One region of the Bacillus sp. FSL R5-0422 genome, then DNA from elsewhere that is predicted to be linked to it. Evidence: predicted binding sites of a transcription regulator. Region 1 holds the regulator's gene; the other holds the start of a gene.
The links. Region 1 encodes LexA, which represses DNA repair genes until DNA is damaged. Its sites were predicted from a motif close to CGAACATATGTTCG; they were not measured.
Positions count from the first base shown of each region.

Region 2: a site for LexA is predicted at 3,519-3,532, ahead of ruvA (Holliday junction branch migration protein RuvA). Genes of this name have one in related genera too.

Region 1 is NZ_CP152014.1:1,690,222-1,696,880, reverse strand. Features, by position in the region: gene MKX52_RS08495 (recombinase family protein) at 1-416, opposite strand, end outside; gene yneA (cell division suppressor protein YneA) at 434-745, opposite strand; gene lexA (transcriptional repressor LexA) at 905-1,525, shown strand; gene MKX52_RS08480 (hypothetical protein) at 1,571-2,005, opposite strand; gene MKX52_RS08475 (IseA DL-endopeptidase inhibitor family protein) at 2,300-2,842, shown strand; gene MKX52_RS08470 (STAS domain-containing protein) at 2,875-3,723, opposite strand; gene MKX52_RS08465 (NucA/NucB deoxyribonuclease domain-containing protein) at 3,862-4,242, opposite strand; gene MKX52_RS08460 (trypsin-like serine protease) at 4,505-5,413, opposite strand; gene MKX52_RS08455 (bifunctional cytochrome P450/NADPH--P450 reductase) at 5,608-6,659, opposite strand, start outside.
Region 2 is NZ_CP152014.1:2,368,481-2,375,139, reverse strand. Features, by position in the region: gene thiC (phosphomethylpyrimidine synthase ThiC) at 1-1,481, shown strand, start outside; gene MKX52_RS12150 (hypothetical protein) at 1,505-1,651, opposite strand; gene MKX52_RS12145 (hypothetical protein) at 1,843-2,031, shown strand; gene MKX52_RS12140 (serine/threonine protein kinase) at 2,065-2,709, opposite strand; gene MKX52_RS12135 (intercompartmental signaling factor BofC) at 2,947-3,447, shown strand; gene ruvA (Holliday junction branch migration protein RuvA) at 3,596-4,201, shown strand; gene ruvB (Holliday junction branch migration DNA helicase RuvB) at 4,213-5,217, shown strand; gene MKX52_RS12120 (DUF2905 domain-containing protein) at 5,210-5,410, shown strand; gene queA (tRNA preQ1(34) S-adenosylmethionine ribosyltransferase-isomerase QueA) at 5,445-6,473, shown strand; gene tgt (tRNA guanosine(34) transglycosylase Tgt) at 6,504-6,659, shown strand, end outside.

The DNA of each region.
Region 1 (6,659 bases):
CCCCGCTTGATTTTCAGGTTATGAATTTTTCGTTGATATTCTTCAACGACTCCGACGATCTCAATCACCATTTCATCAGCTTCTGAAAGCTCAAGCTCGCCTCTATGAAACGTACTGTACACCTTCACATTCTCTTTAAAAAGACAATGAAGAAGCGCAATTTTTGCTTGTCCTCTTCCGAGACGTGTTTCATCCTGGATAAGAACAGCATCAATTGACTTTTCTCTTAGTGTAGCTAGCATATCAAACACACCATCGCGATCTAGATCATACCCGCTTGCTTTTTCTTTAATAACTTTAACCACATTCATCTTGTGCATAGCAGCTAAAGCCAGCAATTCTTCTTCTTGTCTCTTCAGCGAGGTTTCCTGCTCTTCTTTGACAGTGCTTACTCTCGCATAGATGATTGCATTCATGTCTTCAATCGACCTTTCTACTGTACTGTTGCAAGTTGATATACGACTGGATGCTCTTTTTTGACTGGTATGACAAGGATGTCACCAGGCTGGATTTCTGTTGAAGCAAGATCATTGTGCTGAGTGACCCAGTCAATAAACGCATTTTTATCAATAGATTTGCTGTCGTTTACTTGATCAGCTAACCCCCAAAGAGTATCACCTGATTGAACTTCTATTTTAACATATTGATTTGGATCATTATGGCTTGTGACTGCAATAAGTGAGAGAAATATGCCAACGATGAATGAGAATACCCCAATAAAAATAATAGATTCTTTTAACCTCATAATGTCATCTCTCCTAATAGAATGTGTGTTCGTTCTTTCTGTCACTTATTATAAATACGAACAAACGTTTCTGTCAAACGTTTTTTTCGAACCTATGTTTGTACTGTTAGGAAAAACATGCTATAATTTCTTTAAAATTGACGTTTTGAGGTGCAAAAGATGACGAAGCTATCAAAAAGACAACTCGATATCCTGACATTCATCAAAGAAGAAGTAAAAAGTAAGGGCTATCCCCCATCCGTTCGTGAAATTGGAGAAGCTGTCGGTCTAGCATCCAGTTCAACGGTTCATGGACATTTAGCTAGACTAGAAACGAAGGGCTTAATAAGAAGAGACCCGACAAAACCTAGAGCGATCGAAGTACTAGATGAAGAGGAATTGAATATTCCAAAGAGTGCTGTAATGAACGTACCAGTCATCGGAAAAGTAACAGCAGGCTTGCCTATTACAGCTGTTGAGAATGTAGAAGAATACTTCCCTCTTCCAGAAACTTTTGCAGCACCAGATGAACAAGTATTTATGCTTGAAATTATGGGAGAAAGTATGATTGACGCAGGTATTTTGGACAAGGACTATGTCATTGTTCGTCAGCAGAGCACTGCTAACAATGGAGATATTGTCGTCGCCATGACAGAGGAAGATGAAGCGACAGTCAAGCGTTTCTATAAAGAAAATACTCACTTTAGATTACAGCCAGAAAATCCATCTATGGAACCGATTATTTTACAGAATGTAAGTATACTAGGTAAAGTGATTGGCGTATTTAGAAATATTCACTAAAAAAAGCCGGTATTTCATCAGCTAATGATGAGAACCGGCTTTTTTTTATGAACAAGAATAGGCAAGAATACTCGAGCTTGGGAAGGAACCAAATGTAAAGTTCGGCCAAATAAAGCCCGTTGTTCTCCCGAATGGCTGTGAGGACAGGACATACATTAAAAATACTTGACCGTTTCTCATAAAGACAATCGTCCATCTTCTATTACATCCCGCAGCGAATTGAACCGATTGCTGCCCTCCACCTGTTTGCCCTGAAATTAGTGACTGCATGCTTTGAGGCTGTGATAATGCTTGCTGATATTGCGAAATAATATGCTGTGGTGGAGCTGGCGGGGCTGAGCCACTAGATCCGTGCCCAGTGCCTCCTCCTCCGAATGGGAATCCTGGAAATCCTCCAACTTGTGAAGGAAACGACGGAAAACCTTGCATCTGCCTATCATATGAGTACCCATTCCACATACCTTCATACGGATAATACATATTCAACACCACTTTCTTAGACATTCATCACGATAGTATATGACATAAATGAAAAAGCGTGTTGAACGTCCAAAAAGAAACTTTTCCAAAAAACGTTTTGTTCTTCTTTAGAACGGTTAAATACTAGATATAAAGAAAAAATAAAAAAATGAAAACTTTTTGCCACCTTTAAACGTTATATATATAGAAAGAAAAGAAATAAAAAACATTTTAATTTAATACTTGTAATATCACTGTAATTATTGTAACATTTGTAACATAAGAAGTTTTCATTGAGAAAAGGAGGCAATTGCCTTGAAAAAATTATTCGTTTTATTAACTGCTATTATGCTTATGATCTCATTACAATCTACAACATTGGCCGCTTCTAAAAAACCAGCCACTTTGACAAATAAAGAAGCGTTACATATTGCCCTTGATGCACGAGAACACTTTTGGAGTGCGATGTCAGGCTACAAAATTAAGGAACATTCTGATTACAAATTAAAATCATTTAGCTATAAAGACATGACTTACAACTATCTTTCTAAAACATTTGATACAAAGAAAAAACTAAACAGCTACCTATCTCAAGTTTTCACAAAAGAAGCCATCAATCAAGGTTTAAAAGACTACCAGTTCATTGTTCATAAAGGTAAAATGGCTGTTCCAGTTGGCGACGGAGACAATATGCTTAATTGGGATAAAGCAACACCTAAACTTGTCTCTAAAAAACAAACAGTCCGCACATATGAATTCACTGTCCCAACACTTGACGGTCGCAAAGTAAAAAGAACAGTTACGTTCGAAAAAGGACAAAAAGATTGGAAAGTCACAAAAATTGACGCTGTTATCTAAATAAAAAACCAGGCCATTAATCGGCCTGGTTTTTATATTGGAGAAAATTCAGTCATGCGTTCTAATGCGTGAGCAAGTGATGCTGCCGTGCGAAATTCATTAAAAGGAAGCCCGAGCTGTACAGCGGTTTGGGCAATTTCTGGTCTGATTCCTGAAATGGTTGTCTCTACTCCAATTAACCGAAGTGATGTGACAAGATCAAAAATTTGCTGAGCCACCATTGTATCAATAATGACAACGCCCGATAAATCAATACATAAATGCTGCACACCTTTTTGTGAGCACTGTTTCAGCGTATTTTCTAAAATAATCTTTGCTCTCGCTGTATCAATATCACCTACTAACGGCAATAACGCAATATGGCTTTTTAAAACAATGACAGGTGAACTTAGCTCGTAAATCATGTCTCTTTGTGCCACGAGCTTCTTCGTTGTATTTTTCACGTATTGCTGAATGAACACATGAATTGAAATATTAAATGCCTCTGAAATTAAATCATACCAATAAAAGATGCGGTCAATATCAATATCATCTTGACGCTGCTTAATAAATTCTTTTAAGTAATGAAGGACCACTCTTTGATTAGACATGTATTCTCTCACAACATAATCTAATGGTGTGTTTAAATGCTTCGGATCACTGGCTAAGTCTTCAGACCACTTCTTAAACTCAGTATGTAAATACGTCTTGTCTTCAATAAGCGCACGTATAAAATGCTGGTAATAATCTTGATTTTGCCGTTTCAGCTCTGATATGATGCTGGAATCTGTTGAACGATAGATTGATTCTGGATCATCATCCTCAATTGAATCATACCAAGTTTCAGTCAGTTTCTCTGCATGTTGCATGAAATAGTCGTATAATGCACGGTTCTTATCCATAAGCATATATCCCTTCACATTCTGTCATTGAATTGTATCTTATAGGTCAATTGTACACTGAATCTTTTGTCCCTGCGAACTCCAATACGCTCTAGCGAACAAAAAAGACACCTACTCATAGGCGCCTCTCTTTTAGTTTTATTTCACAATAAATAATATTCTTTTCCCATCAGGATACCCACTCATCTGGTGTCCGACCCAGGAGCCTGCTCCCCTATTGTCAGACGGGCTGACATATTGAACACTCGCCCCTTTTCCTCCTTCAAGACAAACGGCCATTGGCCACTCATCTCGGTCGAATCCTGGTTTAGTCGGAATGCCTTTTAAAGATTCTTGCCTGCGGGCATCTGCTCCATTTCGGTCTATCGTACACACATCTGAATGCCCTTTTCGAATGGCTTCTTGAATATGACTGCCTGTTTCAGGATACCGTTCCTTTGGAAATTGAATGACATGATCATATCGTTCCGCGCCTTTTGCTGCATGTTCCTCCCCAAAACCACCTAACAGCGTGCCCATCCATATCACAAAGCACAAAGCAACAGCAGCCATCCAGCCTCTTCTCATCTTCAAAAGTATGAGACCTCCTCATTTTTCTAGAGCAGAATCTTGACTTAAAGGGAATGTGTCATTTTAATGTATGAGTCGTTCACGAATGACATGTGAAAAAAATGAAGAGGCTGAGAGGTCAATGGATCTTTCAAGCACATAAAGATAGACACTTATTTCCACATAAAAAAGCTTGTCCCCTATGAAGGAAACAAGCTTTAGCCCCTAGCTATTATTGTGCTTTTGCATAGTTGATAAATTCAACAAAGGCTGCTGTCGCTTTTGGACCGCCATTAATCGTTCCGTTTGAATAACCTGCGTTATGAACCCCAACGATTTGCTGATTTTGATCTAGCATCGCTGAGCCTGAATTTCCGCTAAATGTATCAATCGTATAGTATGCGAGATTCGTATCTTCTCTTGTCACAGGACCTGACATCTCCCATTGCGAGATCTTGCCAGTCGATCTCATTTTATCACCTGGATATCCAGAAATTTTAATCGTTGTCCCAGTTAAGTTTGTCACCTGACGGATGGAACGGTAACCGACTGTATTGCCAATGTTCGTATCTGTTTTGATTACAGCAAAATCATATTGGCTCGCACCTGTATTGATATATCCGCTTGGCACATAGAATTCCGTCATTTTTGCTGAGCCATTCACTGCTGTGCTATCGTTCATGCCTGGATACACCGATCCTTTTGCACTATAACTTCTTGATGCTGTATTGTACACACAGTGTCCGTTTGTCAAAATTTTGTTAGGGGCAATAAGTGTCCCCGTGCAGCTTGAGCCGCCAAATGTAATATAAGCAATTGAATTGTATGGTGCCACTCTTGTGTTTGCTACTTTTGTTCTACCATCATCTCCAATGACGACTTTCGTTTGAAAGTCTTTTAAATATTTTGATAGTGGTTTTACTTTTTCGCCAACAGTAGAAGATAGATCATCCACTTTGTCAAAGGATGAGGGGGATTTCGAATCATTGTGGAAATCACTTGAAGAGATCACCTTTCCATCAGAAGTCACCATGTCATAATCAGACGTTAGTACTGAATCCGATGCTGCATGGGCAAAACCAGGCACACTTAAAGCACCAAAAATGAGTAGAGAAGGGAGTAACATTTTCACCTTTTTCATCATATTCCTCCTTTATGTCCTATATCAAAAATCATACGATTGTTTCATATTGGAGTAAATGAGAGAATATTCTTATTTTTTCAAAATATTTCATTATTAAATTAGGTGTTTTGAATCTTTCCAACTTTCATTCTATCGATCTCACCTTTCTTGATGAAAAGGAAAAACCGCCTAATTGGCGGCCTTTCCTCTTGTTAGCTCCATACATCTTTTACATATCTATTATTATTCGCAAGGGTTGTTAGCCAATTTTCAGCGTCTTCCTTCGAGCATTGTTTCTCGTGTTGATAGAGGTCGATCAATGTAGCCTCTACATCTGGTGCCATGACTTTTCCGTCCCCGCACACGTAAAGATACGCACCTTCATCGAGTAATTTGATGAGCATATCGCCGTCTTCTTTTAACAAGTGCTGGACATATACTTTTTGGTCTTTGTGACGAGAATAAGCCCGGCGGATGTGAACAACTTCTTTTTGCGCTGCAAGCTGCATTTCCTCAAAATACAGATCATCTTCATGAGGGTGACGGCAGCCAAAATACAGGTGAGCTTCGCCTAGTCGCTTGCCTTCCTTCTGCCGCACTTCTCTTGCCTGAACAAATCCTCTAAATGGAGCGATTCCTGTACCCGGTCCGATCATGATCATCGGTGTTTCGGATGAAGGCGGCAGCTGGAATCCTGCCTGCGCTTCGTGAAGGAAGCAAGCGACTTCTTCTCCTTTTTGTAGATCACATAAATAGTTCGATGCGACTCCTGCATATTCACCGCGGCCGCTCCACGCTTTCCCTTTCACAACCGCCACTGTGATACTGACTCTTTTCTCATCGACCTTTGGTGAGCTAGAAATAGAATAATAGCGCGGCTTCAAACCTGGTAAAAGTGCTAAAAAGTGCGCAAATGGCATTTCACACGCTTCATATTGATCTAGTAAGTCAAGCATGGTGACTCGTTTCTTTAAAATAGCTTCTTGATATGCTCCACCAGCCATTTGCTCAAGCTCCACGCGGTGAGGAGGACAAACTGTATACGCGGCGAGCTCTCTTAGCTGCGTACGTGTTGCCGGTTCTTGAAGCTCAACATGTGACGCAAGTAATTCTCTTATTTGAATGGGCTGACCTAAAGGTAAGTGATTTGCTTCTTTCTCAGAAGAAAGCTTGATGTGCTGCTTAGGATCTAGATTGAAGCGATCAATCACCCGCTGAACGAGTACATCACGATTTTTCGGAACAATTCCGATATGATCCCCTT
Region 2 (6,659 bases), 680 kb from region 1:
AAAGCTATGAAGGGCGCCATGTAAAACCTGAAGATAACGGCTATCGCTCTAGAAACGGGTCTCATCAGCATATTCATACTGATTTTCATCATAAGCCGCTTCGTGCAAAACAAGGTGCCTGTGTGACGCAAATGCACTATGCAAAAAAAGGTATTGTCACGCCTGAAATGGAGTTCATCGCCTTAAGAGAAGGGCTAAGCCCTGAGTTCGTGAGAGAGGAAGTTGCCAGCGGAAGAGCTGTCATTCCAGCGAATATTAACCATCCTGAAAGTGAACCGATGATTATCGGAAGGCATTTTCATGTCAAAATCAATGCGAACATTGGCAATTCAGCTGTGACATCATCCATTGATGAAGAAGTTGAAAAAATGACATGGGCGATCAGATGGGGGGCAGACACCATGATGGATCTGTCTACAGGAAAGGATATTCATACAACGAGGGAATGGATCATACGGAATTGTCCAGTCCCAGTAGGCACCGTTCCCATTTATCAGGCGCTTGAGAAAGTGAATGGCGTGGCAGAAGATTTGACGTGGGACGTGTACAGAGACACATTAATTGAACAAGCAGAGCAAGGAGTAGACTACTTCACGATTCATGCGGGCGTGCGGTTAAGGTATATTCCTCTGACAGTCGACCGGGTGACTGGTATTGTTTCAAGAGGCGGTGCCATTATGGCAAGGTGGTGTCTTGCTCATCATCAAGAGAATTTCCTTTATACCCACTTTGAAGACATTTGTGAGATTATGAAAACGTATGATATTGCTTTTTCACTTGGAGATGGGCTTAGACCAGGATCAATAGCTGATGCCAATGATGAAGCGCAGTTTGCAGAGCTAGAAACGTTAGGTGAATTGACAGAGATCGCATGGAAACATGATGTACAGGTGATGATTGAAGGACCTGGACATGTTCCAATGGATAAAATCAAAGAAAATGTGGACAAGCAAATGGAGATTTGCAAAGAGGCACCATTTTATACATTAGGGCCTCTTACAACAGATATTGCTCCGGGATATGATCATATTACATCTGCCATCGGCGCAGCTATGATCGGCTGGTATGGAACAGCGATGCTATGCTATGTAACGCCAAAGGAGCATTTAGGGCTGCCGAACAAAGAAGATGTAAGAGAAGGTGTGATCGCTTATAAAATTGCCGCTCATGCTGCTGATCTAGCGAAAGGACATCCTGCTGCTCAAAAGCGCGATGATGCTTTATCGAAAGCAAGGTTTGAATTTAGATGGCGTGACCAATTCAACCTGTCAATTGATCCAGAAAGAGCGATGGCGTTCCATGATGAAACATTGCCTGCTGAAGGCGCTAAGACTGCCCATTTCTGCTCGATGTGCGGACCGAAGTTTTGTAGCATGAAAATTTCCCATGATATTCGCAATCAATCAGAAGAAGTGAAAAAAGAGATGGAGAAAAAGGCGAAGGAGTTTATCAGCGGAGGAAGTCAAATATATTCATCCTAAAAAAGAACCTACGGGGCTTTATATCAGATCACGGAAAAGGCTTTTCTTAAGAGGTGGAAAAATGCCTTTAATGCAACCCCTATCATGTCCAGACTTGGAATGAGGGCATCTGTTAAATGAAACAAGACTGTTTGTCTTTCTGGAGATGTTCGTTTCTTTTTCCGTTTCATAAAGAAAACCTCCTTTTTAAATAATATACTTCTTTGCAAAGAAGAGAGATAGAGATGTTGTTTGAATTTAAACAAAATTTAAACTTCTTGTGTTTGAAAGGAAAGAAGGAGGGGAAACGAGTTGAGTAGAGAATGAATGAAAAGAGCCGATCTATTTGGCCAGCTAACAAGAGAGAGTGGAAGGTGATCTTATGATGAAAGTATTTAAGGTAACATTTCATATGAACAATGGGGAAGTGCTTGATTTCGAGCTAAAACGTCCAGCTACCTATGATGTGTATAAGAAAATTGAAGAAGCCAATCATTGGTTTAAGCTGAATAATGAAATCATTAACTTATTAAATGTGAATAGCATCCATGTTGAAACAGAAACAGATTGACAGAGAAAAGCCGCTCGGTAAGAGCGGCTTTCATTATGCAGAGAAATCATTTCGATTATTAAGCTGACCACGGGACAGCCAGTTCTTTTTATAGAAATAAGCAATCACTTCAAGCCATAGACGTGGTGCTTTTTTCGGAAAAAAAGGCTTTTGATAATAAGCGTAAGCGGCTTTTAAGTCATCCCATTGATGGCAAGCTTTTGTTTGTGTGAAACGGGCAACGTCAATGACCCTGACCTGTCCTTCCTTTGTTAAGATCAGATTCCGCAGGTGGATGTCAGAAGGGTTCAACCCTTTCTCGCGTGCTTCTTCTAGCGCATCATCGACTTGTTCAATCATTTGTTTTTTAATAGGAATCCCCTTTGTGAGGCATTCATAAAAAGTATTTCCTTTAATATATTCCATTAAAATATACTGATCCCCAGATTCATAAATCTCAGGGTAGTAAGACGAACCAGAGAGTTTTTCATAAATGGCGGCTTCTTTACGGGCAATATGTTGATAAGAAGGGAAAAAGACTTTTAGCGCCATTTTCTTGCCGTCTTTTTTGTATGAAAAGACATAGGCACTTCTTCCTTTGCCACACAGCTCAAGCTCTGCCGGTTTAAAGGCAAGCTTATGAAGACGTTTATCCTCATGATACTGAATCGATTCGGCTAATCTTTTGACTTCTGACATTGGCTTCACCTTCTTTGGTTTCAGTTTATGCGGCTGAAAAACGAATGATGAAAAACCGAGCATTCGATAAAGCAATGGATTGTATAAAACATACCATTTACGAATGAAGGATACAACGAAAGACTCTTCCCATATATTCATATCATCGATTTGGTTAATGTTTAGAAAAATGGGTCAAACTACATATGTCATGCATCGATCTCATGTTTTAAAGAGGTGTAAATAGTGAAAGTGAAGATGAAATGTTTCGTTACAGGACTTATCATGACAAGTGTGCTTTTTTTCGCTGCGGATATGGAGGGAAAAGAACACTTGCAAAAGCAGTCAAACTCGATCACCGTACAGCTTGAAAAAGTCTATCTAGACGGAGATGTGAGTATTGAAAGACACCGGGCATCATTAGAAGACAAAGACACATTCTGGTCGCAGTATAAAGGCTGGACGCTAGTAGAACAGAAAGAGGATTTTGCGCTTTTTAGAAAGCAAATTGATGATATCTCTCCATTAAGTAAAGCAAATGGATATATCGGATTATCAGAGGACGGTGTGATTTCTACGTTTCATGGAAGGCCTGACGGCTGGGCGGAGCCCATTCATCTCTTTTTTCAAATTGATACGTCCCGTTTAGAAAGTCATGTGGAGGAGCAGCTTGAGCAAGGCATCCCTTTTCGAACAAAGGATGAATTTGAGCATGTGCTTGAAGTCATGAAACCTTACCGAAATGAAATATCGTTTTAACGCGTATAACAGCTTGCTGGTGTGAAGGCCGCAAGCTGTTTTTCGTGGTGTCATCGTAAAAATGGATTGAGCGAACGTATGTTAACTTTTATTGCGGTTTTCTTCTCGATTTATGTTACAATGAAGAACAGTCAAAGAGGTGAAAACGGTGATAGAGTTTGTAAAAGGGACCATTGATTATGTGTGCCCGCAATATGTTGTCATAGAAAACGGCGGAGTGGGATATCAAGTCTATAGCCCAAACCCGTTTATCTATCAAATCAATAAACAAGAAACGATTTATACGTATCATTACATAAAGGAAGACGCTTTCTCGTTATATGGATTTCAAACACGAGAAGAAAAAGCGCTGTTCACAAAACTGTTAAATGTCACAGGGATTGGGCCGAAGGGGGCTCTAGCGATTCTTGCTTCCGGTGATCCTGGCGCTGTCATCTCAGCGATAGAACGTGAAGATGAAGCGTTCCTGATCAAGTTCCCTGGCGTTGGCAAAAAGACAGCTCGCCAAATCATTCTCGATCTAAAAGGAAAGCTAGCTGATGTTGTTCCTGAAATGATTGGCAATCTATTTAATCACGAGGACCATATTCAGGTCGAAACGCAGCAAACAGCATTAGACGAAGCGCTTGAAGCCTTAAGTGTTCTTGGATACGGTGATCGCGAAATTAAAAAGGTATATCCATTGTTAAAAGAAGAAAAGAATCTCACAACCGATCAATATGTGAAAAAAGCTTTACAAAAAATGTTGAAATAAGGTGATGTCTCATGGATGAACGGCTCGTCTCAACTGAAGCAGACAACCATGAATCAGCCATTGAGCAAAGTCTGCGGCCTCAGACACTTAGCCAATATATCGGTCAGCAAAAAGTTAAGGATAACCTCAGTGTGTTTATTGAAGCTGCCCGTATGAGGCAGGAAACGCTCGATCACGTCCTCTTATACGGACCGCCCGGACTCGGGAAAACGACGCTTGCGTCAATTATTGCCAATGAAATGAATGTTCAGCTGCGTACAACATCTGGACCAGCGATTGAACGTCCTGGTGATTTGGCGGCGATTTTAACGTCTCTTGAGCCAGGTGATGTGTTGTTTATAGATGAAATTCATCGCTTGCAGCGTTCAATTGAGGAAGTACTTTATCCAGCAATGGAGGATTTTTGTTTAGATATCGTCATTGGCAAAGGAGATACAGCGCGCTCTGTACGGCTTGATTTACCGCCATTTACACTTGTAGGTGCTACAACCCGTGTTGGGCTTTTAACAGCGCCGCTTCGTGACAGGTTTGGGGTACATGCAAGATTGGAATACTATGAGCAAAGAGATTTGGCTCACATTGTTTCAAGAACAGCCGAGCTGTTCGAGATTGGGATTGATCTTCGCTCAGCCGAAGAGATCGCAAGACGTTCCCGCGGTACGCCGAGGGTTGCCAATCGTCTACTCAGAAGAGTAAGAGATTTTGCCCAGGTGCTTGGAAATCATGCGATTACCGAGGACATTGCGGAAGATGCCCTTGAGCGCCTTCAAGTCGACAAGCTTGGTCTTGATCATATCGATCGTAAGCTGCTTTTAAGTATGATTGAAAAATTTAGAGGCGGTCCTGTTGGGCTTGATACAATCTCAGCGACAATTGGAGAAGAATCACATACGATTGAAGATGTGTACGAACCGTATTTACTGCAAATTGGTTTCCTGCAAAGAACACCAAGAGGACGAGTCGTCACAAGAGAAGCGTATGAACACTTTCAAATGGAGGTTCCGATTCGTGACTGAATTCCCTAAAATATTGATGATTTTAGGTGGTGTCCTTTTTGCCGCAGGGTTAGTATTTCAATTGGTTGGTAAGCTTCCAGGTGATATTTTTGTGAAAAAAGGAAATGTGACGTTCTTTTTTCCTGTGATCACTTGCATTGTCATTAGCATCGTGCTCACGATATTACTGAATATCTTTGGACGGATGAAATAACGTTAACTAGTTAACTACAGAATAGGTGAAGGAAATGAAGTTAGAACTATTTGATTTTGATTTACCAGAAAGATTAATTGCACAAGTACCGCTTGAAAAACGAGACGCATCAAGACTGATGGTCTTAAACAAACAAACGGGTGAGGTGACACACGATACATTCTCACAAATTACTGATTATTTTCAAACGGGTGATTGTCTCGTTTTAAATAATACACGCGTTCTGCCGGCACGGTTGTTTGGAATGAAAGAGGATACAGGTGCAAAAGTTGAACTTCTTCTCTTAAAACAAGAGGAAGGAGACAAATGGGAAACACTTGTAAAACCAGCCAAACGAGTGAAAAAAGGAACAGTGATCACATTTGGTGATGGACGGCTTCAAGCGGTATGTACAGAAGAATTAGAACATGGCGGAAGAAAAGTTGAGTTTCAGTATACCGGCATTTTTTATGAAGTCCTTGAATCCCTTGGTGAAATGCCGCTACCTCCTTATATTAAAGAACAGCTTGACGATCGTGAACGCTATCAAACGGTGTATTCGAAAGAGGTCGGCTCCGCTGCTGCTCCAACTGCTGGTCTTCACTTTACAAACGAGCTGCTGGATGCGCTGAAAGAAAAGGGTGTGCACATCGCATTCATTACTCTGCATGTGGGACTTGGTACTTTCCGTCCGGTCAGTGCAGATCGTATTGAAGAACACGAAATGCACGCAGAGTTTTACGAAATGAATGAAGAAACAGCAGCAGAGCTTAATCGCGTTCGCAAGGAAGGCGGGCGAATTATTTCAGTGGGGACTACGTCAACAAGAACGCTCGAAACCATTGCAAGTGCGCATGATGGCGAATTCAAAGCGTCAAGCGGCTGGACGTCAATCTTTATTTACCCAGGCTATACATTCAAGGCAATTGATGGCATGATCACGAATTTTCATCTGCCAAAATCCTCGTTAATCATGCTTGTCAGTGCATTAGCTGGGCGAGAGCATGTCCTAAAGGCATACAATGAGGCTGTAAAAGAGGAATATCGTTTCTTCAGCTTTGGCGATGCCATGCTGATTCAATAACATTATACAACAAAGACAGGAGGGCTCATTTTGTCGCAATTACCGATACGTTATGAGTTCATTAAATCATGCAAACAAACAGGTGCACGACTCGGGCGCGTTCATACACCGCACGGCTCATTTGACACGCCTGTATTTATGCCGGTAGGTACACTAGCTACAGTCAAAACGATGGCACCTGAAGAA